3 regions of the Actinoplanes sp. NBRC 101535 genome follow, and region 1 is predicted to be linked to each of the others. Evidence: riboswitches for the same ligand, from Rfam matches in the RefSeq annotation. Region 1 holds a riboswitch; each other region holds the start of a gene.

Evidence for each region. Region 1 has a riboswitch for S-adenosylmethionine ahead of thrC (threonine synthase). Riboswitches for the same ligand answer to the same signal wherever they lie in the genome.
Region 2: it holds a riboswitch for S-adenosylmethionine, as region 1 does, so the genes downstream of both, QSK32_RS34850 (aminotransferase class V-fold PLP-dependent enzyme) here and thrC (threonine synthase) in region 1, are expected to answer to the same signal.
Region 3: it holds a riboswitch for S-adenosylmethionine, as region 1 does, so the genes downstream of both, QSK32_RS40525 (GNAT family N-acetyltransferase) here and thrC (threonine synthase) in region 1, are expected to answer to the same signal.

Annotation. Positions count from the first base shown of each region.
Region 1 covers NZ_BSSY01000026.1:40,816-50,357, forward strand. Annotated here, with positions in the region: gene QSK32_RS41585 (hypothetical protein) at 1-365, shown strand, start outside; gene thrC (threonine synthase) at 541-1,821, opposite strand; SAM riboswitch class I at 1,833-1,969, opposite strand; gene QSK32_RS41595 (GNAT family N-acetyltransferase) at 2,325-3,227, opposite strand; gene QSK32_RS41600 (ABC transporter permease) at 3,270-4,136, opposite strand; gene QSK32_RS41605 (alpha/beta fold hydrolase) at 4,133-6,949, opposite strand; gene QSK32_RS41610 (hypothetical protein) at 7,041-7,673, opposite strand; gene QSK32_RS41615 (AAA family ATPase) at 7,780-9,542, shown strand, end outside.
Region 2 covers NZ_BSSY01000017.1:26,760-36,301, reverse strand. Annotated here, with positions in the region: gene QSK32_RS34855 (putative bifunctional diguanylate cyclase/phosphodiesterase) at 1-1,401, opposite strand, end outside; gene QSK32_RS34850 (aminotransferase class V-fold PLP-dependent enzyme) at 1,467-2,693, opposite strand; SAM riboswitch class IV at 2,710-2,826, opposite strand; gene QSK32_RS34845 (DUF1684 domain-containing protein) at 2,887-3,672, shown strand; gene QSK32_RS34840 (M20 family metallopeptidase) at 3,682-4,767, shown strand; gene QSK32_RS34835 (response regulator) at 4,889-5,563, opposite strand; gene QSK32_RS34830 (sensor histidine kinase) at 5,560-6,603, opposite strand; gene QSK32_RS34825 (multicopper oxidase family protein) at 6,766-8,223, shown strand; gene QSK32_RS34820 (MFS transporter) at 8,214-9,386, opposite strand; gene QSK32_RS34815 (HD domain-containing protein) at 9,483-9,542, opposite strand, start outside.
Region 3 covers NZ_BSSY01000024.1:62,126-71,667, reverse strand. Annotated here, with positions in the region: gene QSK32_RS40540 (hypothetical protein) at 1-153, shown strand, start outside; gene QSK32_RS40535 (hypothetical protein) at 266-928, shown strand; gene QSK32_RS40530 (alpha/beta fold hydrolase) at 898-1,701, opposite strand; SAM riboswitch class IV at 1,833-1,942, shown strand; gene QSK32_RS40525 (GNAT family N-acetyltransferase) at 1,954-2,577, shown strand; gene QSK32_RS40520 (GNAT family N-acetyltransferase) at 2,843-3,349, shown strand; gene QSK32_RS40515 (dihydrofolate reductase family protein) at 3,404-4,003, opposite strand; gene QSK32_RS40510 (hypothetical protein) at 4,712-5,134, opposite strand; gene QSK32_RS40505 (hypothetical protein) at 5,253-5,882, opposite strand; gene QSK32_RS40500 (GNAT family N-acetyltransferase) at 6,099-6,890, opposite strand; gene QSK32_RS40495 (phosphotransferase) at 6,896-7,627, opposite strand; gene QSK32_RS40490 (anchored repeat-type ABC transporter permease subunit) at 7,707-8,555, opposite strand; gene QSK32_RS40485 (anchored repeat-type ABC transporter ATP-binding subunit) at 8,557-9,294, opposite strand; gene QSK32_RS40480 (choice-of-anchor M domain-containing protein) at 9,291-9,542, opposite strand, start outside.

The DNA.
Region 1 (9,542 bases):
CCCCGGACGGCATCCTGATCGCCGAGAACTACCGCTTCCGGACGCCCGCGGCATCCTGCTTCACGGTCGGCTCAGTGATCATCACGAGGCACAGCGCCGAGTGGCTGCTGGACGACAGACGATCCGCCCTGCTGGCCCACGAGACCCACCACACGGCCCAGTACGCGATCCTGGGCCCACTGTTCTGGCCGGCCTATTGGCTGGCCTGCGGGTATTCGATCTGCGTCACGCCGTCGTTCGGCGCCCGGAACGTCTTCGAGAAGCGGGCCGGCCTGCGCGAGGGCGGTTATCCCGAGGATCTGCCGCTGCGCACATGGCTGAAGTTTGGTCGGGAGGACGGACGCACAGCACCTCCTGGCACGTAGCCATTGGGTCAGCACTGGGTCGTTGGGTCCCTCGAGATTGTCGCCAAGCTCAGGTGAGGGGCCTCGTACGGCGTCGCGTCCTCCCGCGCATGCATCTTGCACGTTTTTCTAGACGCCCCGCAAGTCCTCGAAGGAGGGAATCTTCAACAACCGGCAGGACACCGATTACGGACAGCTATCCCAGCAGTCCGGCCTCGCGGGCGCCGCGCAGCGACGGCTTGATGGTGTGGGTGGGTCCAACCTGGCCGGCCACCGCGTCGAGCGTCTTCAGGCCCTCGCCGGTGTTGTAGACCACCGTCTCCTTCGACGGGTCCAGCCTGCCGCTCGCCACCAGCTTCTTGAGCACCGCCACCGTGGTGCCGCCGGCGGTCTCGGCGAACACGCCGGTCGTCTCGGCCAGCAGCCGGATGCCGTCGCGGATCTCGTCGTCGTTCGCGTAGTCCATCCAGCCGCCGGTGCGCTTGACGGCTTCGATCGCGTACGGGCCGGCCGCCGGGTCGCCGATGTTGAGCGACTTGGCGATGCCGGTCGGCTTCACTGGGGTGATCACATCGGTGTCGGCGTGCAGGGCGACGGCGATCGGGTTACAGCCCTCGGACTGCGCACCGAACACGGTCCAGCCGCCCTCGGGCGCCGTGGCCAGTCCGATCTCGACCAGCTCGCTGAACGCCTTGTCCACCTTGGTGAGCAGTTCACCGGACGCCATCGGGATGACGACCTGGGCCGGGATGCGCCAGCCCAGCTGCTCGGCGACCTCGTACCCCAGGGTCTTGGAGCCCTCGGCGTAGAACGGACGGACGTTCACGTTCACGAACGCGGTGTCCTCGAACTCGTCGGTCTCCACGAGCTCACTGCAGAGCCGGTTGACGTCGTCGTAGGAACCTTCGATCGCGACCAGCTCACCCCCGTACACCGCGGTGGTGATGATCTTGCCCTGCTCCAGGTCGGAGGGGATGAAGACGATGCTCGGCACCCCGGCCCGGGCCGCGTGGGCGGCGACCGAGTTGGCCAGATTGCCCGTCGAGGCGCACGAGAACCGCTTGAAGCCCAGCTCCTTGGCGGCGGTCAGCGCCACCGACACGACCCGGTCCTTGAACGAGTGCGTCGGGTTCTGCGAGTCGTCCTTCACCCACAGCGGCGCGCTCAGACCGATCGCCTCGGCCAGCGCGGGCGCGGCGACCAGCGGGGTCAGACCGGGGTCGAGCGTCACCCGGGTGTCCGGGTTCTGCCCGGCCGGAAGCAGCCCGGCGTAGCGCCAGATGTTCTGCGGACCCGCCTCGATCTGGGCCCGGGTCACCCGCGCGAGCGCCGCCTCGTCATAGGCGACCTCGAGCGGGCCGAAACATTCGTAACAAGCGTGCTGCGCGGCGAGCGGGTATTCGGCACCACACGCGCGGCAGATCAGCCCACGGGCCGGAGATTCGGTGGAGACAGGTGCACTGACGGCAGACGTCATCGAGGCCTTCCCTCTCATCTTTCCCCGCGGCGACCTGCCGAAACGGGGACGGAATTAGCACCTGCCGCGCGCGGCCTCGTCATCGAGACATGCACGGTGGTTGCCGGGGCTTCGTCGGGCCGTATCCCTCTGCCCCTCTGGATGAGGTATTCAGTTGTTACCGCCACCTTACGACGCCCTCTCGGGATCCTCGAAGATGATTCCCGAGGTGTGAGCGAGTTATCGACGGTCAGCGCCAAAATACGAGCAAAACACTTCAAAAGCTTAAGAACCATGTCGTAGCGGGGTGGTGGGTACAGACCGTCGCTCCCGCCGAGGGCCCGGCGACTCCCGCTGGCCGCTACGCGTCCAACCCGCGAGAGCCACCGGGCGGCCTGCGTGAGTGGTGACGCCCGAAAAACCCAGACACGTTCCGTGGTAAGGGCACGAAGCCCATCCGCATGGTGACCTCAGCCGCACTCAGCGCCGCACATCACCACGCGGATGCCGGGCAGGAACCTTGACTAGAGGGTGATCACGCCGGAGAACTGGCGGGCGATCGGCCGGTAGCCGAGACGGGCGTTGACGGCGAGCATGGCGACGTTGGACTCGTCATTGGCGGTGTAGGCGACCGTCACCCCGTGTTCGGCCGCCCGCAGCAGAGCCGCCGTCTTCGCCGCCAGAGCCACGCCACGCCCCCGGAACGCGGGAACGGTGGCGGTCATGTCGGACCAGGCGCGGTGACCGTCCCGCAGGATCAGGGAGTACCCGATCGGGTCGTCCCCGGCCATCGCAACCGTGCTCGCGGACCGATCCAGATCAGGGTTGTCCCAGACGTCCTGCCGCCACGAGTCGAACGGGATCGGAGCCGTGGGCGTGTCACCGGGTTCGTCGGCGGTGGCCAGCCGGTCGGCCGCATACAGATCGTGGGCGGAGATGTCGATCAGCGGAACGAGCCGGATCCCCACGGGCGGCACCGGCGGGGAGACGAGGGGGCTCAGGTCGAGGGCGGAGTAGCGCACCTCGCGGGTCGGCTCCAAGCCGCGGCGGCGGGCGAAGTCGAGCGCCTCCGGGGTGGTCAGCGCGGCCGTGCGGCGGATGCCGATCGAACGCAGATGATCGGTGACCGCGGTGAACAGGGCGCCGCCGATGCCCCGGCACCGATACGACGGGTGCACCTGGAGTTGGAGGATCTGGCCGAAGTCCGGTTCGGCGGAGCCCAGATTGCGCAGGCCGGCCACCCAGCCGACCACCTCGCCGGCACGGACCGCCACGAAACAACCCCACTGCTCGGCCGTCGGCGGTGCGGTGATGGTGTGCCTGGTGGCGTGCTCACCGCGTACCAGATAAGGGTGGATCTCGGCTCGGAGAGCGACCACCCCGGCGGCGTCACCGGACCGCGCGGCCCGGATCTCGAAGTTCGGCATCGCGCTCGATCTTCGAAGTCCCGGACCGCGGGGTCAACGCATTTACGAGGTGACGTCCTTGCGGGTGAAGCGGTAGAACGCCACCGACCAGAAGATCGTCGCGTAGACGACCGCGGAGATCGCCCCCTTGGCCAGGTCCTCGGTCTGGATCGGGGTGGAGAGCAGCCCCATCCAGGCGTCGTTGTAGTGCGACGGCAGCGCGTTGCGGATCGTCCCGAGCGCCTCGATCTGGTCCAGGATGCTGGACAGGATCCAGAGCAGCACCGCGCCGCCGACCGCGCCCAGCGCCGCGTCGGTCAGCACCGACAGCAGGAACGCCAGGCCCGCGACGACCAGCAGGGTGACCGCGAAGTACGCCAGGATGCCCAGCAGCCGCAGCACACCCTCACCCGGTGGGATCTCCGCCGCGATGCTGCTGCCCAGCGGACCCCAGCCGTAGCGGATCGTGCCGAGCAGCATCCCGGTTCCGGCCAGCAGGAAGAGCGCCACCAGGGAGTATCCGGCGGCCACGATCAGCTTGACGCCGAGCAGCCGTGCCCGCGGCACCGGAATCGCCAGCAGGTATCGCAGGCTGCCCCAGGAGGCCTCGCTGGCGACCGTGTCGCCGAAGCACAACGCCACGACCACGACCAGCAGGAAGCTCGACGAGACGGCCAGGCAGAACAGGGTGAAGTTCAGTCCGCCGGAGGTGGCCAGGTCGGCCAGGCTGCTGAACGCGCCCCCGCCGCCACCGCCGTCGTCGTCGCGCCGGTCGGTGTCGAACTCGAAGGCCAGCAGGATGATCACCGGCAGCAGCACCATGAAGCCCAGGGCCAGCTGGGTCCGCCGCCGGGACGCCTGACGCCGCACCTCCGCCCAGATCGGCATGGTGCGTGACGCCTTGTAGCCGGTCGCCGCCGAGGCGCTCATCGGTCTCCACTTCCCCGCGAATTGTCGCCCACCAGGGCCAGGAACGCGTCCTCGAGACGCCGGCGCGGCACCAGACGTTCCACGCCGATGCCCGCGCCCACCAGCGAGGCGACCACCTCGGAGCGAGGCGTGCCGTTGGTGTCCACGATCAGTCCGCTCGTGCCCTCGGTGCCGAGCGTGGTCACGCCCAGCTCTTCCAGGACCCGGGTCGCGGCCGGCACGTCGGTCACGTCGACCTGCACCGACGGCGAGTCGCCGACGATGTCGCCGACCGGGCCGGACGCCACGATCCGGCCCTTGTTGACCACCACCGCGTGCGTGCAGGTCTGTTCCACCTCGGCGAGCAGGTGACTGGAGACCAGCACCGCCCGGCCGTCGGTGGCGTACCGCTGCAACACCCGGCGCATCTCGGCGATCTGCGGCGGGTCCAGCCCGTCGGTCGGCTCGTCGAGCACCAGCAGTTCGGGCAGGCCGAGCATGGCCTGGGCGATGGCGAGACGCTGCCGCATGCCGTGGCTGTACTTGCGGGTCCGGCGGTGCACCGAGTCACCCAGTCCGGCGATCTCCAGCGCCTCGTCGAACCGGGCGTCCTCCCACGGCCGGCCGGTGGCCCGCCAGTACGCCCTCAGGTTCTCGTAGCCGCTCAGGTGCGGCAGGAAGCCGGGGCCCTCGACGAGCGCGCCGACCCGGGACAGGATGGGTGCGCCCGGAACCAGACGGTGGCCGAAGACGTAGATCTCGCCCTTGGTCGGCTGGGTCAGGCCCATCAGCACCCGCAGCGTGGTGGTCTTGCCCGCGCCGTTGGGTCCGAGCAGGCCGACGACCTGGCCGCGCTGGACCGTGAAGCTGATCTCCTGGACCGCCACGAAGCCGTCCCCGTACGCCTTGCGCAGCCCGAACACCGCGAGCGGGGTGTCCGCGTACTCCTCGGTGACGGTGCTCTCCCGGCGGCGCTGCCGCAGGTGGCGGATCAGCAGGATCAGGGCCAGTCCGAGCAGGATCGCCCCGACCACGCCGGCGAGCACCCACCACCAGATGGTGCCGGCGTCGGCGATCCGGGTGCCGGCCAGCGTCGGCAGGGTCAGCACGGGGTCGACCGCGACGGCGTAGACGGCCGGGGCGGCCGGGGTGAGGTAGGCCTGGTCGCTGGTGGCGACGACGACCTTCAGGGTGTGGCCGGCCTCGATCCGCCGGACGATCGCCGGCAGGGTCACGGTGACCGGCTGCGCCTGGTCGATGGTGGCGGGCAGGCCGGTGAGCCGGACCGGGGCGACCAGGCCCGCGCTGAGCGTGGACGCACCGTTCTGGTCGACGTCGTACAGCTTGACGAAGACGGTGGCCTCACCGGTCGGCGAGGCGACCCGCAGGCGGACCGTGGGCGCGCCGCCCGCTTCGATCGCGCCGGTGATCGCGGCGGACGGGAAGCTCGCGTTCTGCCCCGGCACGTCGGCGGCGACACCCCCGCTGAGCAGCGAGGACAGTCGGCTGGTCAGGCCGGGCAGCGAGGAGATCGCGCCCGGGTTGCCGTTCGGCGGGTTGGCGATCTGCTGCGCCTCACCGGTCAGGGTCACCTCGGTGGAGCCGGTGCCGCCCAGTCCGGGGTACGCCCCCGCGGAGTAGCCGTTGGTGACCAGGCCGCGGTCGGTGGCGCTGTAGCCGGCCACCCGGGACCAGGTGAAGTCGTCGCCGGGCGCGTCACCGTCACCCTTGAGGTAGTGGTTCAGCCACTGGACCGTCAGGTATTCGATCCGGTCGGAGTCGGTGGTCGGTCCGGTGCCGCCGTCGTGGCCGCCGGTGAACCAGGCGACTTTGACCGGGGTGCCGGTCGCGGCGATGCCACGGGCGTTGGCGTCCGCCTCGGAGAGCGGGAACAGGCTGTCGACGGCTCCCTGGACCAGCAGCGTCGGCGCTTTGATCTTGTCGAGGACGGCGGCCGGGCTGGACTGCGCCAGCAGCGCCAGGGTCGCCTCGTCGGGGGTGCCCGCGGTGGCCATCTGCAGGTACGCCGCGCAGATCGCCTCGGAGAACCGTCCGCAGGCGGGGTTGGTCGTCTCCGGGCCGCCGCCGGTGCCGGCGCCGCCCGGGCCGGGCGCCTCCTCGCCGCCGCCGGTCAGGTTGGTGACCGCGGATTCGCCGGTCGCCGCGCCGTTGCCGAAGAACATCCCGGCCCAGGCCTTCTTGAACACACCGGTCACCGTGGTGTCCGCGGACTGCGGCAGGAACGCCCGGCCCAGGTCGTTCCAGGTGATCGACGGGACGATCGCGTCGACCCGCTGGTCCTGGCCGGCCAGGAGCAGGGCGAGGGCCCCGCCGTACGAGCCGCCGACCACGCCGACCTTGGGGTCGCCGGCGGCGTCGGTGGCCACCTCGTCCCGGGTCGCCAGCCAGTCGACCAGGCGCTGGGCGTCCTTGACCTCGTAGTCCGGGTGGTCCAGGTGGATCTGCCCGCCGCTGCGGCCGAAACCGCGGGCGGTCCAGGTCAGCACCGCGTAGCCCTGCTCGGCCAGCTTCTCGGCCTCGTCCCGGACCGACTGCTTGGTGCCGCCGAACCCGTGGGCGAGCAGCACCGCCGGAACCTTGCCGGAGGAGTCCCGGGGCAGGTAGAACCGCGCGTCGAGGTCGAGCTGCTCGTCGTCGGCCGGCCCGGAACGGACGGTGAGCCGCAGGTCCTCCGCGGTCCAGGGGTCACGTTCCGGGCGTACGGCCCAGACGGCAGCGCCGGCGATGATCAGGAGCGCGACGGCGCCGGAGAGGGCCCGGCGCCGGGTGGGCCGGGGCAGCATGCGCCGCAACCCGGCGGACAGGGCAGACATGGCGGACACGCTATCCGCTCACGGCTGAGTAGCGGCTGTGAACGCTCTCAGCAGCCCTGACCTCGGCTCTCAGTGATGGCGACGCTGTCTCTCAGCAACCCTGGCCGGTGGTGAAGGTCTTGTCGACGCTCGTGGCCAGACCGCCGACCAGAGCGCTCACCTTGTCGCCGGTGATCTCGAAGAGCAGCGCGTTGGTCTCCTCGACGACCTTCCACCCCTGGGTGCCGGACGCGGCGGTGACCGCCGTGCCGGACGGGTACGCCGCCTGCACCTCGGCGAGGGTCGCGCCGATCTTCACACCCTCCGCGGTGGACAGCGTGGCGGCGGTGCCCTTGACCTGCACCACCTTGCCACCGGTCAGCAGCACCGTGGGCGAGCCGAACATCTCCGAGCCGGTGCCGGTGGTGCAGCCCGCCGCGTCGGCCGGGTTGCTGAGCATCTCACCCTCGACGAGGTCGGTCTGCAGTTCGTCCACCTGGTACGGACCGAGACCGGCGGCACCGATCTGGAACGGCGACCGTCCCGCGGTCCCGGTGCCCTCCCCGCCCGGCTCGGTGCGCTCGGCCTTCGGCACCGCCGATGCCTCCGCCGACGCGTCACCCGCGCCTGCGACCGCGGCCGAGCTGCTCGCGGCCGGAGCCGCCTTCTCCTCGTCGTCGCTGCAACCGGCGAGTGCGGTCAGAGCGAGCACGGCGGTCAGAGCGATGAAAGGACTACGCCTCATCCAGAGCCTCCCCGAAGGCTGGTCACGGAGTGGGGAGCGCTGAGCGACCCCACGGCGGATAGCGTGGACCACGCCAGAGCCCCACGATCGATCGGAGGCATCCGCGGTGGCTGATGATCTCACGCTGACCGTGACCCTGCGGTCCGCGGCCCTCGACGCGCGGCGCGGCATCGTCCGCCTGCATCCGGAGGTGATCGCGGCCCTCGCGTTACGGCCCGGCGCCCCGGTCCGGCTGACCGGTCCCGGCCGCACCACGGCCGGCCTGGTGGCCCGGGCCGAGGCGACCTCGAGCCGGGCGCTGCTCTACGCCGACGACCTCACTCTCGGCAATCTGGGCATGCGCGACGGCGGCCAGGTCACGGTCACCCCGATCCCGGTGGTCCCGGCCCGCCGGGTGACGCTCGCCGGCCCGGCCGAGATCGTCGCCGTGGTCTCCCCGGAGATGCTGCGGCTGGCCCTGCTCGGCAAGGTGGTCAGTGCCGGCGACGACGTGTCGCTGTTGCCGCAGGACGTCTTCGCCGACTCCGGCAACCGGTCGCTGGTCGAGGCGGCCCGGCGCAGTCTCGCCAACCGGGTCGGCTACGCCTGGACCAGCACCCTGCTGTCCGTCGTCGACGTGACCGCCGGGAACGCCGGGAACGCCGGGAACGCCGCGCTGGTCACCATGGACACCGTGGTCGGCTGGCAGGACGGCCCCACCGCGGCGGCGGCCGGCACCGCGGCCACCCGGCCGGTGCACGCCGAGGCGCCCGCCTCGACCGACCCCGAGGTGCCGCCGCCCAGCCTCGACGACCTGCCCGGTCTGCGCGCCCAGGCCAAGGAGCTGGAGGAGCTGCTCGACCTGGGGTTCCACCACCGCGAGGTGCTGCAACGCCTGGGCACCCGGGTCGCGCTCGGCGTGTTGCTCTCCGGGCCGTCCGGTTCCGGCAAGTCGGCGCTGGTCCGGGCGGTCGGCGCGACGGTCGGCGCCCGGGTCCGCACGGTCTGGGCGCCGGAGCTGGCCGCGCTCACCAACAACGCGGCGGCCGCACGGCTGCGCGAGCTGGTCCCGTCGGCGGCGGCCGCCGCCGAGCCGTCCGTCCTTCTCGTCTCGGACGTCGAGGCGCTCGCCCCCCGCGACGAGCCGGGACCGATCTCCACCGTGTTCCGCCAGGTGCTGACCGAGATCGTCGCCGGTGGCGCGGCGGTGGTCTGCACCACCAGCAAGCCGGAGTCGGTCGACCCGGCGCTGCGGGCCCCGGACCTGCTCGCCGTGCAGCTGACCGTGCCGCTTCCGGACGCCGCGATGCGCCGGGAACAGCTCGGGGTGCTGACCCGCGGGATGCCGCTCGCCGAGGACGTCCGGCTGGACGACGTGGCCGGGCGTACCCCCGGTTTCGTCGCGGCCGACCTGGGCGCGCTGGCCCGGGAGGCCGGTGTCCGGGCGGCACTGCGCCAGAAGGACGCCGCCTCGCCGACGGTCACGATGGCCGATTTCGAGGCCGCCCTCGACGTGGTCCGGCCCACCTCGATGGCCGACTCCACGCTCGAGGTGGCCGCGGTGACCCTGGACGACGTCGGCGACATGGCCGACGTCAAGCAGGTGCTGACCGAGTCGGTGCTGTGGCCGCTGACCTATCCGGACACGTTCGCCCGGCTCGGTGTCTCGCCGCCCCGGGGTGTGCTGCTCTACGGCCCACCCGGCTGCGGCAAGACGTACCTGGTGAAGGCGATCGCCGGCACCGGCAAGGCGAACGTGCTCTCGGTCAAGGGCGCCGAGCTGCTCAGCAAGTGGGTGGGCGACAGCGAACGGGCGGTCCGGGAACTCTTCCGCCGGGCCCGGGAGGCCGCGCCGACCCTGGTGTTCCTGGACGAGGTGGACGCGCTGGC
Region 2 (9,542 bases), on a different contig from region 1:
GCCGCCGGCGCGTTTGGCCGCGTACATGGCGGTGTCGGCGGCCAGCACCACTTCCTCGGCGGGCAGCGGCCCGGAGGCGGTCGTGACGCCGACGCTGAGCGCGATCGGCTGTTCGCCGCCGGGCACCTGCAGCGGCTCGGCCAGCGAGGCGAGGATGCCGTTGCCGACGCGCAGGCCGATGCCGGCCGGCCCGGCCACCGCCACGATGAACTCGTCGCCGCCGAGCCGGGCGGTCAGCGCGCCGACCGGGACGACCGAGGTGAGCCGCAGCGCCAGGGCCCGCAGCACGTCGTCGCCGGTGGTGTGCCCGGTCGCGTCGTTGATCGACTTGAAGCGGTCGACGTCGAGGTAGATCACACTGACCGGTTCGGCGCTCTCGGCGAGCAGCAGGCTCAGGTCGTGTTCGAAGGCCTTGCGGGAGAGCAGCCCGGTGAGCGAGTCGTGGCGGACCTGATGGCGCAGCTCCGCCTCGTGGTTGCGGACCGACGTGACGTCGAGCAGGTGCACGAAGGTCAGTTTGAGCTCGCCGTCACGGTCGTACAGGTTCGTGCTGTGGATCTGCACCCAGATCAGGGAGCCGTCGTCGTCGCGGCGGTACTGCCGGGTCAGGGTGAGCGGGTCCTCGGACTCGCGGATCGTGTCGTACATCGACTGGACGCCGTCCTCGACCGCCTTGATCGGCAGGTCGGCGACGGTGAACCCGGACGGCAGCACGTCCGGCAGCCGCAGCCACTCCCGGTAGGCGCCGTTGGTCCGCAGCAGCCGGCCGTCCGGGGCGATCATCACCATCGGCACGGGCGTCTCGTCGAACGACACGCTCAGCTGGGCCTGGCTCTCGTCCAGGTTCTCCTGGGCGCGTTCCTCCTCGGCCTCGGTCAGGCTCCACTGGACGACCTGGAAGCCGGCCGCGAAGAGCACCGCGGCACCGTGCAGCAGGGCCCAGGTGAACGGGTGGTTCTGGGCACTGCTGTGGTCGTACGTGTGCTCGCTGACGAGCACCCCGAACACCGAGTGGTGCAGGGTGGTGGCGATCAGGAACACGCCGAACGGCGCCCAGTCGCGGTACAGCGCGAGCGCCGCCACCGCGACGAAGAACGAGAAGTGCGATTCGGTCAGACCGCCGCTGAGCGAGACGAAACCGCCACACGCCACCGCGTAGCCCAGCGCGACCGCGACCGACCGTAACCGGCGGGACCAGGACCGGGTTCCCACCAGCACGGACGTGAGGATGAGGCCGTCGGTGACCAGCAGGGTGGGGCCGGTGTCGGGACGGAACGCGCCGAACACCGTGAGGATCACCATGATGACGGCGAGCAGCACCGTCAGCAGCCGGTGCCGGCGTGCCCAGTCCTCGTCCCGAAGCCCGCCGCCGACCGGGAGCCTGTCCCACAGCCACGTCATCCACCCCGCCACGATTGTCTCTTCGGCGGGTTCGGCGGCCAGGGAAGGCCAACACGGGTAGCGGATCAGGTGCGAAGGACCGCCGCGAGGCCTGCGACGAAGCGGTCCACGTCCTCGACGTCGCTGCCGATGCCGAAACTGGCCCGCAGGAGCCCGGTCGCGCCGTCACCACAACTGCCCGTCGTGGCACTCCCGGTCAGCCGCCGCACCAGCGGGTGGGCACAGAACTGACCGGCGCGGACCCCGATCCCGTGATCCCGGCCCAGGCGCAGCGCCACGTCGGCCGGGTCGTGGCCGGGCAGGGCCAGCGAGACGATGCCGACCCGGGGCTGGTCCGGGCCGAAGACGCTGACCTCGACCGCGCCGGGCACCCCGGCCAGGCCCTCCCGCAGCCGGGTCAGCAGGGCCTGCTCGTGGGCGTGCAGGGCGTCCCGGTCGGCGGCGGCCAGGGCCTCGGCGACGGCCGCGATGGCCACCGCGCCGAGCAGGTTCGGGGTGCCGCCCTCGTGCCGGGCCGCGCCGGTCGCCCAGGTCAGCTCGCCGGGGACGTCACCGACGACGGCGCTGGCGCCACCACCGGCGAGGTACGGCTCGGCGGCGTCCAGCCAGTCGGCGCGGCCGGCCAGCACACCGGCACCGAACGGGGCGTACAGCTTGTGGCCGGAGAACGCGAGGTAGTCGGCGCCCAACTCGTCCAGGTCGACGGCCCGGTGCGGGGCCAGCTGGGCGGCGTCGACGACCACCCGGACGCCGTGGGCGTGCGCGACGTCGGCCAGCTCACGGACCGGCCAGACCTCCCCGGTCACGTTGCTCGCACCGGTCACGGTGAGCACGGCCGGACCGGTGACGGTGGCCAGCGCCGCGGTGAGCAGCGTGACCGCCTCCGCGGGCGACGACGGGGTGGGCAGCCGCACCGGGTTCGGCCAGGGCAGCAGGTTCGCGTGGTGCTCGCCGGAGAACTGGAGTGTCGTGGTCCCGGCCGGCAGTGCCCGGGCCAGCAGGTTGAGCGCGTCCGTGGTGTTCCGGGTGAAGATCACCGTGTCGCCGGGGCGGGCGCCGACGAACTCGGCGACCACGTCGCGGGCCAGCTCGTACGCCAGGGTGGAGGCCTGGGACCGCACCCCGGTGCCCCGGTGCACGCTGCCGTAGCGCGGCAGCAGGTCCTGCACCGCGTCGGCGGCTGCCCGCACACAGGGGGCGGACGCGGCGTAGTCGAGGTGCACGAAACGCGTGAGCTCGCCGGACGGCAGAGCGACCTTCAGATCTTCACCGATGACATCCAACAATGGCATGACCGCGCCTCCACGGGTTCGCCTCTTGCCGGCATCGGGCGATGCGCGGCCCGGTCTTCACCCGGGGCACCCCATCGCGAACTGCAAGGGTTGCCGGCCAGCAAGCCGGGGCTTTCCGCTGGCACTCATGACCTGGCGACGACCGTAGCAGACGTGTATTACCCCCTCAACAAGTAGTGATTAGGCTCAACGCATGACGATCACGTTCCAGCAGGAGTGGGAGACGTGGCACGACGCCCACGAGCAGCGGCGTGCCTCCCCGCACGGTTTTCTCGCCATCACCGGTCTGCACTGGCTGACGGAGACCCCGCAGCGGTTCGACGGAGTGCCGGGGTCGTGGAGCACCGGGCCGTCCGGGCCCGCGGTGACGCTGGACGATGGTGAGGAGATCATCGTCGACGGCAGTCCGGTGTCGGGCAGCTTCGCCTTCGGCAAGATTCCCGACAAAGGCGACGTCACGGTTGAATACGGAAATATCCGGATTGAGGTGGCAAGTCGTGGTGGGTTCGACGTGGTTCGCCCCCGCGATCCCGCCGGCCCGGTCCTGAAGGCCTACGACGGCACCCCGGCCTATCCCGCAGACGAGAAGTGGGTCATCTCCGGGGATTTCCGGGCGTTTGACGAACCGCGCCCCTACCCCGTCGGTTCCGTGGCCGAAGGCATCGAACACGTCTACGAATCCCCCGGCGTGATCACCTTCACCGTCGACGGCGTCGACCACGAGCTGGTCGCCTTCAACGGGCACACCCCGGGCACCCTCTCGGTGCTGTTCACCGACGAGACCTCGGGCGTCACCACCTACGCCGCGAACCGCAGCGTCCAGGTCGCCGCCCCGGCCGCCGACGGCACCGTGACGGTGGACTTCAACCGGGCCACCAATCTGCCGTGCGCGTACACCGAATTCGCGACCTGCCCGCTGCCCCCGCAGGGCAACCGGCTGCCGATCGCGGTGGAGGCGGGCGAGAAGAAGCCGAGTTAGCCTGCCTCGGTGGAGGAACTCGTCGCACCCGCGGTGGAGCTGATCGGCATCCGCTCCACCGCGGACCGTCCCGCCGACCTGCGGCACGCCCTCGACCTGGTGCTCGACCTCGTCGGGCCGGGTTTCGACACCCGGCACTTCGTCGCGAACGGCAAACCCAGCGCGCTGCTGACCACCGGCGACCGGCCGCAGGTCATCCTGAACGCGCACCTGGACGTGGTACCCGGCAAACCGTCCCAGTTCGCCGCCCGTCGCGACGGCGACCGCCTCTACGGGCGCGGCGCCCAGGACATGAAGGTCGCCGCGCTGGTGATGGCCACGGTGTTCCGCGACGTGGCCCGCACCCTGCCCTACCCGGTCGGGTTGCAGCTGGTCACCGACGAGGAGGTGGGCGGTTTCGACGGCACCGGCCACCAGGTCGCCGCGGGTGTCACCGCCCGGTTCGTGGTGATCGGCGAGCAGAGCGCGCTGCGGGTGGTGGCCGCCTCCAAGGGCATCCTGCGGGCCCGGCTGACCGCGACCGGTCGCACGGCCCACGCCGCGTACCCGTGGCTCGGCGAGAACGCCCTGCTCACCGTGGTGGACGCGGTCAGCCGGGTGGTCGCGCGCTATCCAGTTCCGGACGCCGAGGCCTGGACCACCACGGTCAACGTCGCTTCCATCACGACGTCGAACACGGCCGCGAACATCGTGCCCGCCGACGCACAGGCCTGGCTCGACGTCCGCTTCCCGCCGCACGACACCGACTTCACCGGCCGTGAACCCGCCGAGATCGTCGCCCACCTCGCCGCGATCACCGGGCCGGCGGTGGACGTCACGATCGAGGGGCTGGGCGCGCCGCACTATGCGAATCCGGACAGCGCCCCGGTCCGGCTCCTGCAGCAGGCCGCGCAGTCCGTCGGCTACGACGGCTCCCTGCTGCGCAAACACGGCGCGGCGGACGGCCGGTTCTACTCGGCGCGCGGTGTGGACGCGTGCATCTTCGGTCCGGCCGGCGACGGACAGCACGGCCCGCACGAATACGTCGACCTGCGGTCACTGCGCCCTTACCACGACGCGCTGCGCACGTTCCTGCTCTCGTGGGGGTACGCGTGAAGCGGCGTCCCCCTTCGACCCGCAATCCGACCGTCCCGGGTTCGCCTACCGCACCCCGCAATCCGGGCGTCCCGGGCTCACCTCCGGAACCGTTCCGCACTGGGTCGCCGCCGCTGACGGTTCAGGATCGGCGCTCGCCGGGGCGGACCCGGCCGGTCTCGTAGGACCAGACGACCAGCTGCGCCCGGTCCCGCAGGTCCAGTTTGGCGAGCACCCGCGTGACGTGCGTCTTCACCGTCGCCGGGCTGATCGCGAGCGCCGCCCCGATCTCGTCGTTGGACAGTCCGGTCGCGACCAGGGCGGCGATCTCGTCCTCCCGCGGTGTCAACCGTCCCGCCCCGGCCGCCGGCACCGGGGACGCCGGGACGGGACGGCGGGTGAACTCCGCGATCAGCCGCCGGGTCACCGACGGCGCGAGCAGGGCGTCGCCGGCCGCCACCACCCGGACGCCGCGGATCAGGTCGACCGGTTCGATGTCCTTCACCAGGAAACCGCTGGCGCCGCCGCGCAGCGCCCCGTACACGTACTCGTCGTGATCAAAAGTGGTCAGGATGACCACCTTGACGGCGGTCAGGCGCGGATCCGTGACGATGCGCCGGGTCGCCTCGAGGCCGTCCAGCACCGGCATCCGCACGTCCATCAGCACCACGTCCGGTCGTTCCCGCAGCGTCAGGTCCACCGCCGCCGCGCCGTCCCCGGCCTCGGCCACCACCGCGATGTCGTCCTCGCCGCCGAGGATCGACCGGAATCCCGCCCGCACGAGCGTCTGATCGTCCGCCAGCAGCACCCGGATCACGACGCCTCCACCGGCGACACGGGCAGTACCGCGTGCACCCGGAATCCACCACCGGCCACCGGTTCCGCGGTCAACCGGCCACCCAACGCCACCGCGCGTTCCGTCATCCCCCGGATCCCGTTCCCCGCCCCGACATGACCGCCGGCCGCCGTCCCGTTGTCGACGATCTCCACCTCCAGCGCTCCCCCGGCCAGCCGCACCGACACCACCGCCTCGGTCGCCGCCGCGTGCCGCCGGACGTTCGTCAGCGACTCCTGCACGATCCGGTATCCGGCCGACTCCACCGCCGGGGGAAGCGGCCCGGGCGGGAGTGCGGTCACGCGTACCCGAAGATCAGAAGCCTGCGCCGCAGCGACCAGACCGGCCACCGCGGCCAGCGACGGCGCCACCGGCTCAGCCCCGTCCACCTGTCGCAACACGCCCAGCACCGTGCGCATGTCGCGCAGCGCCTCCCTACTCGCCGCGCGGATGGTCTCCAGCGCCGCGAAGGCGGTGTCCGGATCACGGCGGTGCAACGCGGCCCCGGCCTGCACGGTGATCAGCGAGATCTGGTGGGCGGCCACGTCGTGCAGTTCGCGGGCGATCCGCAGCCGTTCCTCGAGGACCGCCTCGCCGGCTCTCCGGCCGGCCGCGTCGATCCGTTCCTGTCGGTCCCGCCACAACTCGCCCACCACGACCGCGGCCAGCAGCACCACTCCGAGGCCGGCATGGTCCTCGATCCGAGCATGGCGGCCGACCGCCAGAAACGCCGCGAGAATCAGCGCGACCGCCACGATCGCCGTCGGCCGACGGCAATATCGAGCGACGCCCGCCACTGCGATGAGCAGCGCGATCCCCATCGGGGAGTCCGGGAATCCGCCCGGGTAGTAGCCGAGCGCGCACCCCGCCGTCACCACCAGCGTGAGCACCGGATAACGCCGCCGAAGCGCCAGGACGGCACCACTGACAACGACGAGCGGCCACCCGAACGGCCACATCTCCGGAAACGCTCCGGCCACCCAGACGACGTCCAGCACGACGACCGCGACAGGCAGCAACACCCCTGGAGGGTACGCGAGAAGCGCACTCCCCCGGCCGCCCTGCGCCTTTCGGCGTACCCGATTCGCAAAAGCGCAGCTCAGCCCGGCCGGGTTTATCCCCGATGTGCCGATGACGAATGCCGCACACGATGAACCGACACCTTCGCGGACGGGGATTCCTTGATGAAACGACGCAGTGTGCTGCTGCTCGGCACGTTAGGACTGGCAGCGTGTTCCGCGGAACCGCCACCGCACGAACCCACCTATACGAATCGCCTTCGGATCCCCCCGCTTGCCGATTCCCGAAAATCCGCGGACGGTGCGACGGAGTTCGCTCTGGAATTGCGGGCGGACGGCCGTTCCTCCTTTCTTCCCGGCACGGTGACCACGACGTGGGGAATCAACGGCGCCTATCTCGGACCGGTGATCCGGGCGACCCGCGGCGACCGGGTCCGCATGATCGTGACGAACCGGCTGCCCGAGGTGTCGACGCTGCACTGGCACGGCATGCGGCTGCCGGCCCGGATGGACGGCGGGCCGCACCAGACGATCGCGACCGGGGCGACCTGGCAGCCGGAGTGGACGATCGAGCAGGCGGCCGCCACCACCTGGTTCCATCCGCATCCGCACGAGCGGACGGCGATGCACGTCTACCGCGGGCTGGCCGGCCTCTTCCTGATCGACGAGCCGGGCGGCCCGGACCTGCCGGACCGGTACGGCGTCGACGACATCCCGCTGATCATCCAGGACAAGCGGTTCTCGGCGGACGGGGCGCTCGTCGAGGGCGGCGTGGAGAGCGGCACGTTCGGTTTCCTCGGCAACCGGATCCTGATCAACGGAACGTACGACCCGTTCTTCGAGGCGCGGACGTCACTGGTCCGGTTCCGCCTGCTCAACGCGTCGAACGCCCGCGTGTACCGGGTCGGGTTCACGGACGGGAGACCGGTCCGGGTGATCGCCGGTGATCTGGGGCTGCTGGAACGCCCGGTGGACGTGGACCGGGTCAAGCTGAGTCCCGGCGAGCGGGCCGAGATCGTGGTCGCCGTGCGGCCCGGCGAGCAGCTGCTCCTCGATTCCCGGGGCGAGGACAGCAGCACCGCGAACGACATCGAGGAGGAGGACTTCCCGCTGCTGAAGGTGGTCGGCGCCGCGACCCTGGCCGCATCGGCGGCCCTGCTCGAGTCGCTCGGCGGCGCGCCCGCCACTCCGCCGCCGGCCGGTGCCCGCGTGCGGCGGTTCGTCCTGTCCGGTTCGGAGATCAACGACCGGGACATGGACCTGTCCCGCATCGACGAGGTGGTCCCGGCCGGCGCCCACGAGATCTGGGAACTGGACAACACCACCTATGCCCACAACTTCCACATCCACGAGGTGCCGTTCCGCATCCTGGACGTCGACGGGACGCCGCCGCCGGAGTATCAGCGCGGCCCGAAGGACACGGTCTTCGTCCCGAAGAAGGCGACGGTCCGGCTGTCGGCGCGGTTCGGGACGCACACGGACGCGGTCACCCCGTACATGTACCACTGCCACATCCTGCGTCACGAGGACAAGGGGATGATGGGCCAGTTCGTCGTGGTCGCGCCCGGCACCGAAGACCGGGTGTCCCGCTCACTCCCGGTCGCGCACACCCATCACGACTGAGCCGACAGCGCGGGCAGCGGCTCCCGGCGCCGGTCGCCCAGCGCCGCCGCCAGGGCCGCGGTGGCCTGGAGCAGCGCCAGCACGGCCAGCGCGACCAGGCTCGCCGTCCACGATCCGGTGCGGTCGGCCAGCACCCCGGCCAGCACCGGGCCACCCGCCGCCAGCAGGTAACCGAGGCTCTGCGCCATCCCGGACAGCCGGGTCGTCTCCCCCGAGGTGCGGCCGCCGATGCTGATCAGCGTCAGCGCCGCCACCAGGGCCGCGCCCTGACCCCACCCTGCCACGATCACCCAGAGCACCGCCAGCGACGGCACCGTCAGCAGCCCGGCGACCGCCACCACCAGCGGCACGCTCGACAGCACCGCGCCGGCCACCCGGGTGCCGGTCCGGCGCAGCAGCAGCGGAATCACCAGCCCGCCCACGATGCCCATGCCCTGGTACAGGAAGAGGTGCACGCCGGCGGTCCGCTGCGACACCCCGCCCGCCACCTCGATCGTCGGCAGCCAGGTCACCATGATGTAGAACGTGGTCGACTGCAGCCCCATGAACGCGGTCAACAGCCAGGCATGCCCCTGCCGCCAGACACTCCCGCTCTCCGTTGCACTCACCCTGGGCGTTTCCGAAGAATCAGATTTTGTACGCGGAAACCACACGCCCGCCACCACCAGCGCCAGGCCCGACCACACCGCGAGCGACAGTCGCCAGTCCGCGAGCCCGGCGATCGGTACCGCCACCGCGGAGGCCAGCGACGCCGCGATGGTGAGGAACGCCGTGTACACCCCGGTGGCCCGGGACACCTGCGCCGCGAAGTCGCGTTTCACGATCGCCGGGACCAGCACGTTCCCGACCGCGATCGCACACCCGATGATCACCGTGCCGAGCCAGAGCCCGGCGTCGCCGGTGTACGAGCGGACCACGCCGCCGACGGCCAGCACCAGCAGCGACACCAGGACGGTCCGTTCGATCCCGTAGCGGGACGACAACCGGTGCACCTGGGGTGACACGGCGGCGAAGGCCAGCAGCGGCACCGCGCCGAGGATGCCGGCGGTGGTCTCCGCCAGGCCTTCGGCGGCACTGATCTGCGGCAGCATCGGCCCGACGACGGTGATCGCCGGTCGCAGGCACAACGCCACGAGAAAAACGGTCCACGAGGCGCGCGTCATCCGCCGAACCCTACTCGCGCGTTTCCGGCGGAAGGCCGACGTGTTACCGCACCGAGACGCCGCTCACGAACCGTAGCGACGGGGGCAGGACAGCTCTCAGCCGGCGAGGGGAAGCCCCGCTGCAGGTCCGCCGACGAGCGCGTGCTCCACCCGGGC
Region 3 (9,542 bases), on a different contig from region 1:
GGTGCTGCGATCGGCCTGATCGGGTACGGCATGGCGCTGGGCCGCCGCCCCGCCGGTGTGCCGGGCCGGCTCCGCCCGGACCACTACGACCTGGTCGTCGACGCGACCGTGGCCGACCGCGCCACGCAGGTTTTGGCGGCCTCGTCCCGCTGACGTTTCGGGACCGTGCCATTTGTAGCTGGCCGTTCCCGAACTACCCGAAAGGGACGATGCCATCCTCGGGGACCGGACGACACCCGTCACGAGGTGACGCGTTGAGGATGGCATGCAACGTCGTGTCACGACCACCGTGGCGGGAGCCGTGCTCGTGCTCTGCGCGGTACCAGCCGCCGCCGTCCTGTTCCTGGCCCCCGAGCCGTACTGGTCGTCCGTACTCTGGCTCGGTGTTCTGGGCCTGATCGGCGGCGGCCTGACGGTGGCGCTGTTCCCCGGCTTGCGACGGCCCACGGCGGCGGCGGTCACGGTGTGCGCCGCTCACCTGGCCGGACACGGCACGGTGGGCATCCGCGACGTGTTCAACGCCGCCGGCGCGGACGCCATCACCCCGACCCAGACCGAGATGGCGGACTGGGTGGCGCAGTCGGCCATCCTCGCTCTGGTCGGCACCGTCGCCACGTGTGTGGCCCTCGCCCTGCTCTGGCGGGAACCGCGGCGGGGGTGGCAAGCCTGGCGCCCTCTCCGCGCCCGGTTGCTGGTCGGCGGCCTGGCCGTCATGGCAGTGTCGATCGGCCTCGGCGCTCTGGAGGCGCTCACCATGGCGGGCGAGCTTCTCCTGAAGTTCGGGCTGCCGTTCGGCGGTGGGCTGGTCATGGCCGCCTGGCTCGGCAAACGGGCCCGGCGCGCGGCCACCACCGCGGTGGGCGTGTCGTTCCTGGTAGCCGCGGCCTCCGTCGGCGGCTACATCGTCCGGCAGTTGCTCGAGACGTGACCCCTCATGCGGCGCAGCCAGTCGGCGATCAGGGCCGAGCACAGGCCGCCCTGTTCGGAGACGAGGTTGTGACCGGCGGCGTCCAGGGTCGCGAACGACGCCCGCGGATAGTGCTCGACGCGGCGCCACGCGTCGGCGTAACCGACCACGTCGTCCTGCCGGCCGGTGACGTGCAGGGCCGGCTGCGTGAAAGGCTCGGGGTGGGCGTCCTCGGGTTCCCGGTCCAGGGTGTAGTCGTGCGCGATCCGTGCCAGCGCCTCCTGGTCGGCGCCGTCGATGCCCGGCAGCAGGTATTTCAGGAACGTCTCCGCGTCGTCCGTGGACTCCACCACGGCGTCCTCCCGGTAGTGGCCGATGGACGCACCGAGCAGCGGTTCGATCTCCGGATCGGTTCGCAGCACCGTCCGGGGTGGCAGGGTCCGTTCGCTGCGCCGGGCGACGAAGACGCCGACCAGGGTGGCGAGCCCGAGGACCTGCGGGCGGAGCTCGTGCGCGACGTGGCGGGCGATCATCGCGCCGAACGAGCAGCCCAGCACGGCGAACGGCGTGTCGCCGAGACGCGCGCGGATCTCGTCCACGACCGCGTCGGCGACCTGCTGCGAGCTGGTCACATCCCCTGCCGGGGTTCCGGTCGCGCCGGGCAGGTCGAGGTAGACACGCCGCCACCCCGAACCCGTGAACGTCGGCTCCAGCGGCAGCAGGCTGCGATGGTCCAGGCCGAATCCGTGCAGCAGCACCAGCGGCGTACCCGAACCTGTTTCATAAGCGAACACGGTGCCAGCGTAGGCGTACTCGATGCCGACCCTATTTCCGGCCATTGCCCGAAATATCAGACCGAATCATTAAAATCTCGTTCGGGTGTACGCGCTGAACACGCCCCATCCCCGTCCGGTAGGGTCTGGCGGGTCACGAGTGCCAGCGTCAAGCCCCGGCTTGCTGGCCGGCAACCCCTGTCGTGGGTGGGTGCTCCGGGTGATGACCAGGTCCGGCAGCCCCGCCGGACAAGCGACGACCCTGGAGTTCGCGTGATCCTGCCCGGCCCTGCCCTCGACGGCGCCCTCGTCCGCCTCGAACCGCTCGCCCACCGGCACGCCCCCGACCTGCGGGCCGCCGTCGCCGAGAACCGCGACTCCTACGGGTGGACCTGGGTGCCCACCCCCGCCCAGGTGTACGCCTACATCGACGAACAACTCGGGCGCGCCGCGACCGGGCGGCTCGCCCCGTACGCACAGATCTCCGCGGCGACCGGCCGGGCCGTCGGTGCCACCGCCTACTGGGATCCGCGCTACCAGCCGGACACCGGCGACCTGGTCGCCGTCGAGGTCGGCTTCACCTGGCTGTCCGCCTCCGCGCAGGGCACCGGCATCAACGCCGAGGCCAAACTGCTGCTGTTCACGAACGCCTTCGAACAGTGGAACGTGCAACGCGTCGACCTGAAGACGGACGCCCGTAACGCCCGGGCCCGGGCCGCCCTGGCCGCGACCGGCGCCACCTTCGAGGGCGTCCTGCGGCGCTGGTCCCGGTCGTGGGCGCCGGGCGAGGAGGGCCTGCTCCGCGACTCCGCGATGTTCTCGATCATCGCGGCGGAGTGGCCGACCTGCCGCGCCCATCTGCGTCACCGTCTGGCAGCCCACCTCGTGTCGTGTTGACCCGGCAGGTGGGCGGCCGGAGGACACACCCGGTGCTGGTGCCCGCACGCCCGGCGGTGCTGCCCGCACACCCGGCCGAGCCACTCTCCCTCGGTGGCGCCACGATCGGTGTCGACCGGCCCGGCGACGGCCCGCCACCGCATCCGGCGGCCATCCTGGAAGCTGTGGAACCCGACCGGCAACTCCCGCACCCGCGCCGCAGCCACGGTACGCGTCGGCGTCTCGTACCATCATGGACTGCTCTTGATCTGCCTCGGGATCTTCGGTGAACCGCTACCGGCATGCGACCGCCGACGACCTCCCGGCCGTGGCCGCACTGCTGGCCGAGGTGGAACGCTTCTACGGCGCCGACGAACTCCCACCCCGCGACGAGTGGGAACGCCAGATCGCCTCCCTGCTGTTCAGCGACGGACCCGCCGCCCGGGTGCTGCTGGCCGCCGACGGTGACGGCGTGGTCCGCGGCTTCGCCAGCTACAGCTTCCTGTGGCCGGCCGCCGGGATCACCAAGTCGCTGTTCCTGAAGGAGTTGTACGTCCGCGAGCCGTTCCGCAGACACGGCGTCGGCACCGCCCTGATGGCCCGGCTCGGCGCCATAGCGGTCGGCACCGGCTGCAGCCGCATGGAATGGTCGACCGACGCCGACAACGTCGAGGCGCGCCGCTTCTATCGCCGCCTGGGCGACCTGCACATGCCGTCGAAGCTGATGTACCGCGCCGAGGGCGACGACCTGCTGCGCCTGGCCCAACCGCCTCAGGCAAGGCCGGCCGGGTAGGGCGGTCGGGTAGGGGCTGCCGGTCACGAAACCGTTCATCACCAGGGTCCCCGGTCAGCGGTAATGCACGCGATACCGCAGGTGTGTGACGCCGTCACCTTCGACGACCTCGACGCGTTCGAGTTCGGCGCCGTCGTTGTCGATGTTCGCGAAGTAAGGGATCCCCTCGCCGAGGAACACCGGCACCAGGTCGATGCGGATCTCGTCCAACAGCCCGGCGTTGAGGCACTGCTGGGCGACCGCGGGGCCGGACACGCTGACGTTGCCGTCTCCGGCAGCCTTGGCCTGGTTGATCGCGCTCTCGACACCGTCGGGGACGAAAGTGAACGGTGCGAGCCGCTCAGCCGGCCAGTCCGCGGGAGGTTCGCGGTGGGTCATCACGAACGCGCGGCCGTTGCCGGGCGGGTTGCCACCCCACCCGCCCGTGTGGTCGAAGACCCGGCGGCCGCACACGAAGGCACTGCTCCGGGCCAGGTCGGTCTGGGCGCGCAGGTAGTCCGCGCTGGCCGCGGAGACCCGGAAGGTGATCGGGTAGCCGGCCATCGGCACCTCGACATCACCACGGGAATACCAGTCGAACAGGGGGCCCACACTGTTGTCCGGACGAGCCACAAAGCCGTCCAGCGACATACAGAAGCTGGCGATAACCGTCATTCCGCAACCTTTCGTCACGAGTTCGAAAAGCCGGACACCGAACCGCGACTTCACGTCGTGCCGCCATCGGCCTCCGGATTTCAGACCCCCGACGGCGTCAGAACTCATCGCTCGGCGGCGAACCGATCCGGGTCTCCTCCACCCTGGCACACTCCGCACGTCGGCCAAGACCGCGGTAGCGCGGAGGCCGTCATCGGCGGCGGACCGGACGGCCCGAACGTGAACAGCGCCAGGTCGAAGACGCCCGGAATGCCCGGCCGTCGGCCACGGTCCGTCGATGAGCCGAAGACGACCATGACCGACGGCCGGCAACCCCCGGGCCGTCGCCGGCGGCTGCGTTTCGCCCTGCGGGCAGCCGTGGTCGACGGCTCGCCCGACTCAGCCGTCAGCCGTGGTCCATCCGTGAGCCGAAAACGACCGCAAACGACGGCTGGCGATTCCGAGCCGTCATCGGTGGTCGGCCGAGCGTGGCGGGCAGTGCCATGGGCGACGGCCCGCCACGCTCAACTCCGCCCGGCAGCCATAAGGCGACGACTGACCGCCTTGCGGGGTAGCTCGCAGGCCGGCTCGTCACCCACGACACGGTGTTGATCAATCGCGACTCACCTACCCGCCGGCGAGCAGCCGGCGTCGGCCCGCCAGCGGGACGGGACGGCGCCGGGACGGAGCGACGCCGGGACGGGACGGCGCCGCGAAAACCGGGTGCGGTCAGCCCCTCGCCGGAGCCATGACGCTGTCCTCGACGCCGTTGCGGACGATCAACCACGATGCCATCAGCGCCGCTCCGGCAACCATCGGCAGGTACGGGACCACTGTCGTATTGATCAGGCTGTACGGCACCACCGCGATGAACTCCCACACGCTGGCCAGCAGCACCACGATGCCGGCCGGCCAATGCCAGCCACGCCGCGCCACCAGCAGCGGCATCGCGACCACGGCCGCCATGTGAAGCAGATATCCCGCCTGGTAGTAGCCGTAGGGAACCACGTCCCACCAGTCGTCGCCGTACTCCCGGTAGCGTTCGATCGCATCGAGGCGATACTGCATGAAGTACGGGTCGCCGAAGTCCATCGGCCACCACGGCAGCAGCAACAGGCCGGCCCAGACCACGGCGGCCGCGAGCCAGGCCACTCGGCGCGCACGTCGCGCCCCGTCCGACAGATACATTCCGCCCCTTCCGCTCGTTGACCCTTCAAGTTCTACCGGGGCGAACCGACGGGAAGGTGTCCGCCAGACGTGAGGAAGTCGATCAGATGCCGAGAGGCGCGCTGATCTGCAGGCGCCGGTCCACGGCCGCCACCAGCGGATCCGCCAGATCGGCGCGGATGCCCTGCACCCAGGGACGCAGGGCGGTCAGGAAACCGGCGAGATCCTGCTGAACCGCGCCCAGCAAGTTCGGCAGAACGTGGCGCGGGACGTCCACATGTGGTTCGTCCGGGCCGGGAACCTGCCCGAAGGACCGTTGGCCGCAGTCCTTCCACACTCGGATCACCGGCCCTCGGTGCTCGATCAGCGGATCCGGGTCATGGCCGAGGTCGATCACCGCGCCGTCGATCACGCGCAGCCAGTCGCGCCATTCGTCGAGGCCGACGCAGCAGCCGGGGTCGATGACGACGTCACCGTCGCGCACCCGCAACCCACCCGGCGCGTAATCCTCGTCGGCACAGGCCAGATACCCGTCGATCGCCTCGGCGGCGTTCGCCGCGGTGATCGAGACATCATCGGCGGTCACAGCGCGGCCGATCAACGCCCAGACCACCGCCCCCACCTGCTGCGACGTCGGCGTGCGCGGAACCGCGACGGTGAAGCCGGTCTGCTCGGCCGGCCAGAACGGGCAGTCGGCGAACCATCGCTCCACCACCGGCGTCAGGGTGATCACCGCATGAGGTTAGCGGGCCACGGGCAACACCTGCGACCGCATTGACCGCCCACTCGGGCACCGTCCACGCAAGTTGCTGGGGCGCAGCACCCTGCCCGGACCCGCGATCACGGCAGGTCGGCGACCTCGGCGACGACATGCGGGGAACCCTCGTCTCCGGGGCTGGTGGCGGCCGACCTGAACCCCATCGACCAACCGGCGACGAATGCACCGGGCTCAGTGCACGGCCCACTCGTAGTGGGTGGACGTGGTGATCTCGTGGAAGCCGCACCGCCGCAGGATCGGCGCGCTGTCCGACGACGCGTCCACGTGCAGCAGCGGGAATCCGCGGTCGGCGGCCTCGCGGGCCCGGGCCGCGAGCAGCGCGCGATAGAGGCCACGCCCCCGCCACCGCGGCACGGTCGTGCCGCCGAGCAGGGCGACGAACTCGGTGCCCGGCTCGTACACCGACCAGGCCGTACAGACCAGGTGACCGTCGACCTCCGCGACCAGGACGGTCACCTCGCCGGGCGCCGACGCGATCCGGGCGCTCAGATCCGCCGCGACCCACGAGCAGTCGAACCCCCACACCCGGGTCTGGTGGTCGGCGACGCGGCGCAGGTCGTCGTCGCCGGTCACGCGCCGCAGCGTCACCCCGTCGGGCAGCACCGGCACGGTGGCCACCTCGTCGGCGTACCCGAGGAGCACAGCCGACGGCCCGGCCGCGACGGCACCGGCCGCGGTCAGCCGTCCGGGCAGGTCGGCGGGCAGGTCATGGGAGCGCAGTTTCCACTCGACGCCTTCGCCGCGGTCCCGGAAGTAGTCGCGTTGGCGGATGATGAGGCGGTCGAGGGCGGCGCCGGTGACGCCGACGTCGCGTGGCGCCCGGATCCGCCCCACCGGCCCGCCGACGATGCGCAGCAGCGGACCGTCCCGCTCGTAGACCAGCCCCGGCGGTGCCGCGCCCGACGGCATCCGCATCCGCGCGTCGTAGGCGGCCAGCAGGCCGGCGGTGTCGACCGTGGACATCCGGGTCACCGGTGCCAGAAGGCGGCCGGCAGGGCTTCCAGGTCGGCGGCGGAGCGTTCCAGGTTGTCGGCGACCGGCAGCAGCGCGATGGCGGCCGGATCACCCGCGTCGGCCATGCTGCGCATCACCGCGGCCTGCCGCCGGGCCCGCCGGATCAGCACGGCGCTGAGGGCCGGCCGGTCACCGGAGTATCCGTACGCGTCGAGCAGCAGGTGCAGCCGCCGGGACCGGTCGCCGGGCTCGTGGAAGCCGAGGACCGCGGCCGCCGGCGGGGTGTAGAGCGGCACCCACGACAGGGCGGTGAACGCCAGGTCGAACTCACGGGTGGACGGGCCCGCCGTGTCCCAGTCGAAGAAGCCGACCAGCCGGCCGTCGTCCACCACCGCGTTGTAGGGCGCCGCGTCCTGGTGGCCGACGATCATGCCGGGTTTCCACGCCGCCCCGGCGAACCATTGTTCCCGCGCCGGTGGCCGGAACTGCGCGGTCACGTCGTGCAGCCGGCGCAGCCACTGCCCGACCTGCACCAGCATGTCGTCGGTGAAGGCCCAGCCGGGCCACGGCAGCCGGTCGCCGATCACCTCGCCGGGCAGGTAGCTCAGCATCTCCCGGCCCTGCCGGTCGAACCCGAGTGGTCGTGGCGCACCCTCGAAACCGGCGTCCTCCAGGTGCCGCAGCAGCGCGTGCACGGTGGGCGTCCACGGTGAGGCCTCCTTGTGGACGACGTCCCCGATCCGCACAGCTCCGACAGTGTTGCCGCCCGGTAGCGTCTCTTCGCTCACCCCGCCTTCATACCGCCGTCGGGGCGGCGGACACACCTCATTCGAGAGTCCGCATGACGACACCGTGCCGGGGTGCGAACAGGTACGCCGTCAGGAACACCGCGGTCAGGACCAGCACGATCGTGCCGCCGACCGGCAGGTCCCAGGACCACGAGAGATAGAGCCCGACCAGGGCGGATCCGGCGCCGATCGCCGGGGCGAGCAGCATCATGGCCGGTAGCCGGTCGGTGAGCAGCCGGGCCGTGGAGGCCGGTGTCACCAGCAGCGCGAGCACCAGGATGTTGCCGATCGTCTGCACCGCCATCACCACCGCAAGGGTGACCAGCACGTACAGCACCAGGTCGAGCTGGAACACCCGCAGCCCGAGCGCGCGGGCCGTCTCCCGGTCCAGGCTGACGGCGACGAACTCCTTGTGCAGGAGCACGATCACGAGCAGCAGCGCGAGTCCGGTGCCTCCGACCACGTACAGGTCCCGGTCCGGGATGCCGGTGATCGAGCCGAACAGGAACTGTTGCAGGGATCCGGCGTACCCCGGCGCCCGGGAGATCACCACGATGCCCAGCGCGAACGCCGCCACGAAGAACACCCCGATGACGGAGTCCTCCTTGAGCCGCCGGTTCTGCGAGAAGACCGCCACCAGCAGCGCCGTGACGACGCCGGCGATCGTGCCGCCGACCACCAGGCTGCCGGAGAGCAGGAACGCGACGGCCAGGCCGGGGAAGACCGCGTGGGCGACCGCGTCGCCGATGAACGCCATGCCGCGCAGCACCACGTAGCAGCCCACCGCCCCGCACATGATCGCTGCCATGACCGCGACGGCCAGGGCTTTGGGCAGGAACGCCAGGTCCGGGTTGACCAGGTCGGCGAGGAAGTCGACGGGTGTCATGTCAGGCCTCCACGGCGACGAGGCCGAGCGTCTTGAGCAGGTGGCTGTCCGCGCCGACCTGGAACGTCCGCATCCAGATGCCGGGGTCTTTCAGGTCCGCGAACGGCCCTTCTCCCACGACGGTGCGATTCATCAGGATCAAACGATCGCAGGTGTACGCCGCGGCGCTCAGATCGTGGGTGGCCATGAGGACCGATCGTTCCCGGGCCAGGGCGGTGAACAGTCCGGTGAGCAGGTCCTGGGACGGCATGTCGAGTCCGGTGAACGGCTCGTCGAGGAGCAGCACCGCGGGGTCCACCACCAGGGCCCGCGCGACCAGGACCCGTTGACGCTGTCCGCCGGACAGTTCACCGACCGGACGTTTCCGCAGTTCACCGAGGCGCACCCGGTCCAGCGCGTCCCACACGGCCGTCCAGTGCCGCACGCCGGGGCGCCGGAACAGGCCGATCCGGCGGACCAGTCCACTCATCACGGCGTCCTGCACCGACGCCGGGAAGTCCCAGGCGAACTCGTGCCGTTGCGGGACGTATCCCGCGCCGCCGCCGGACAGCGTCACCGATCCGGCGGTCAGCGGGACGAGGCCGAGCGCGGCCCGCAGCAGGGTGGTCTTGCCTGCGCCGTTCGGCCCGACGAGCCCGGTGAACGCGCCGCGCCGTACCGACACGGTGGCGTCCTCGAGGGCGGTCCGGCCGCCGAGCCGCACGGTCACCCCGGTCAGGGTCAGCACGTCCGGGTTCATGACCGGTCCCGTTCGGCACGCCGCCGGGCGGCCGCGCCGCGGGCGACGAGCAGGACGACGAGGGCGAGCACCGCGACGGCCGCGCCACCGGCGACGACGAGAGAACCGGTGGTCGCTTCCGTGGTGGCCGGAGCCGCCGCCGGTGTCGTGCCCGGCAGGAGATCGCCGGCATAGGTCGCGGCGCGCGCTGCGGCCGGATCGGTGGTGTCGCCGATCGCGAACCGCAGGATCGTGCTCGCCGCGATGGT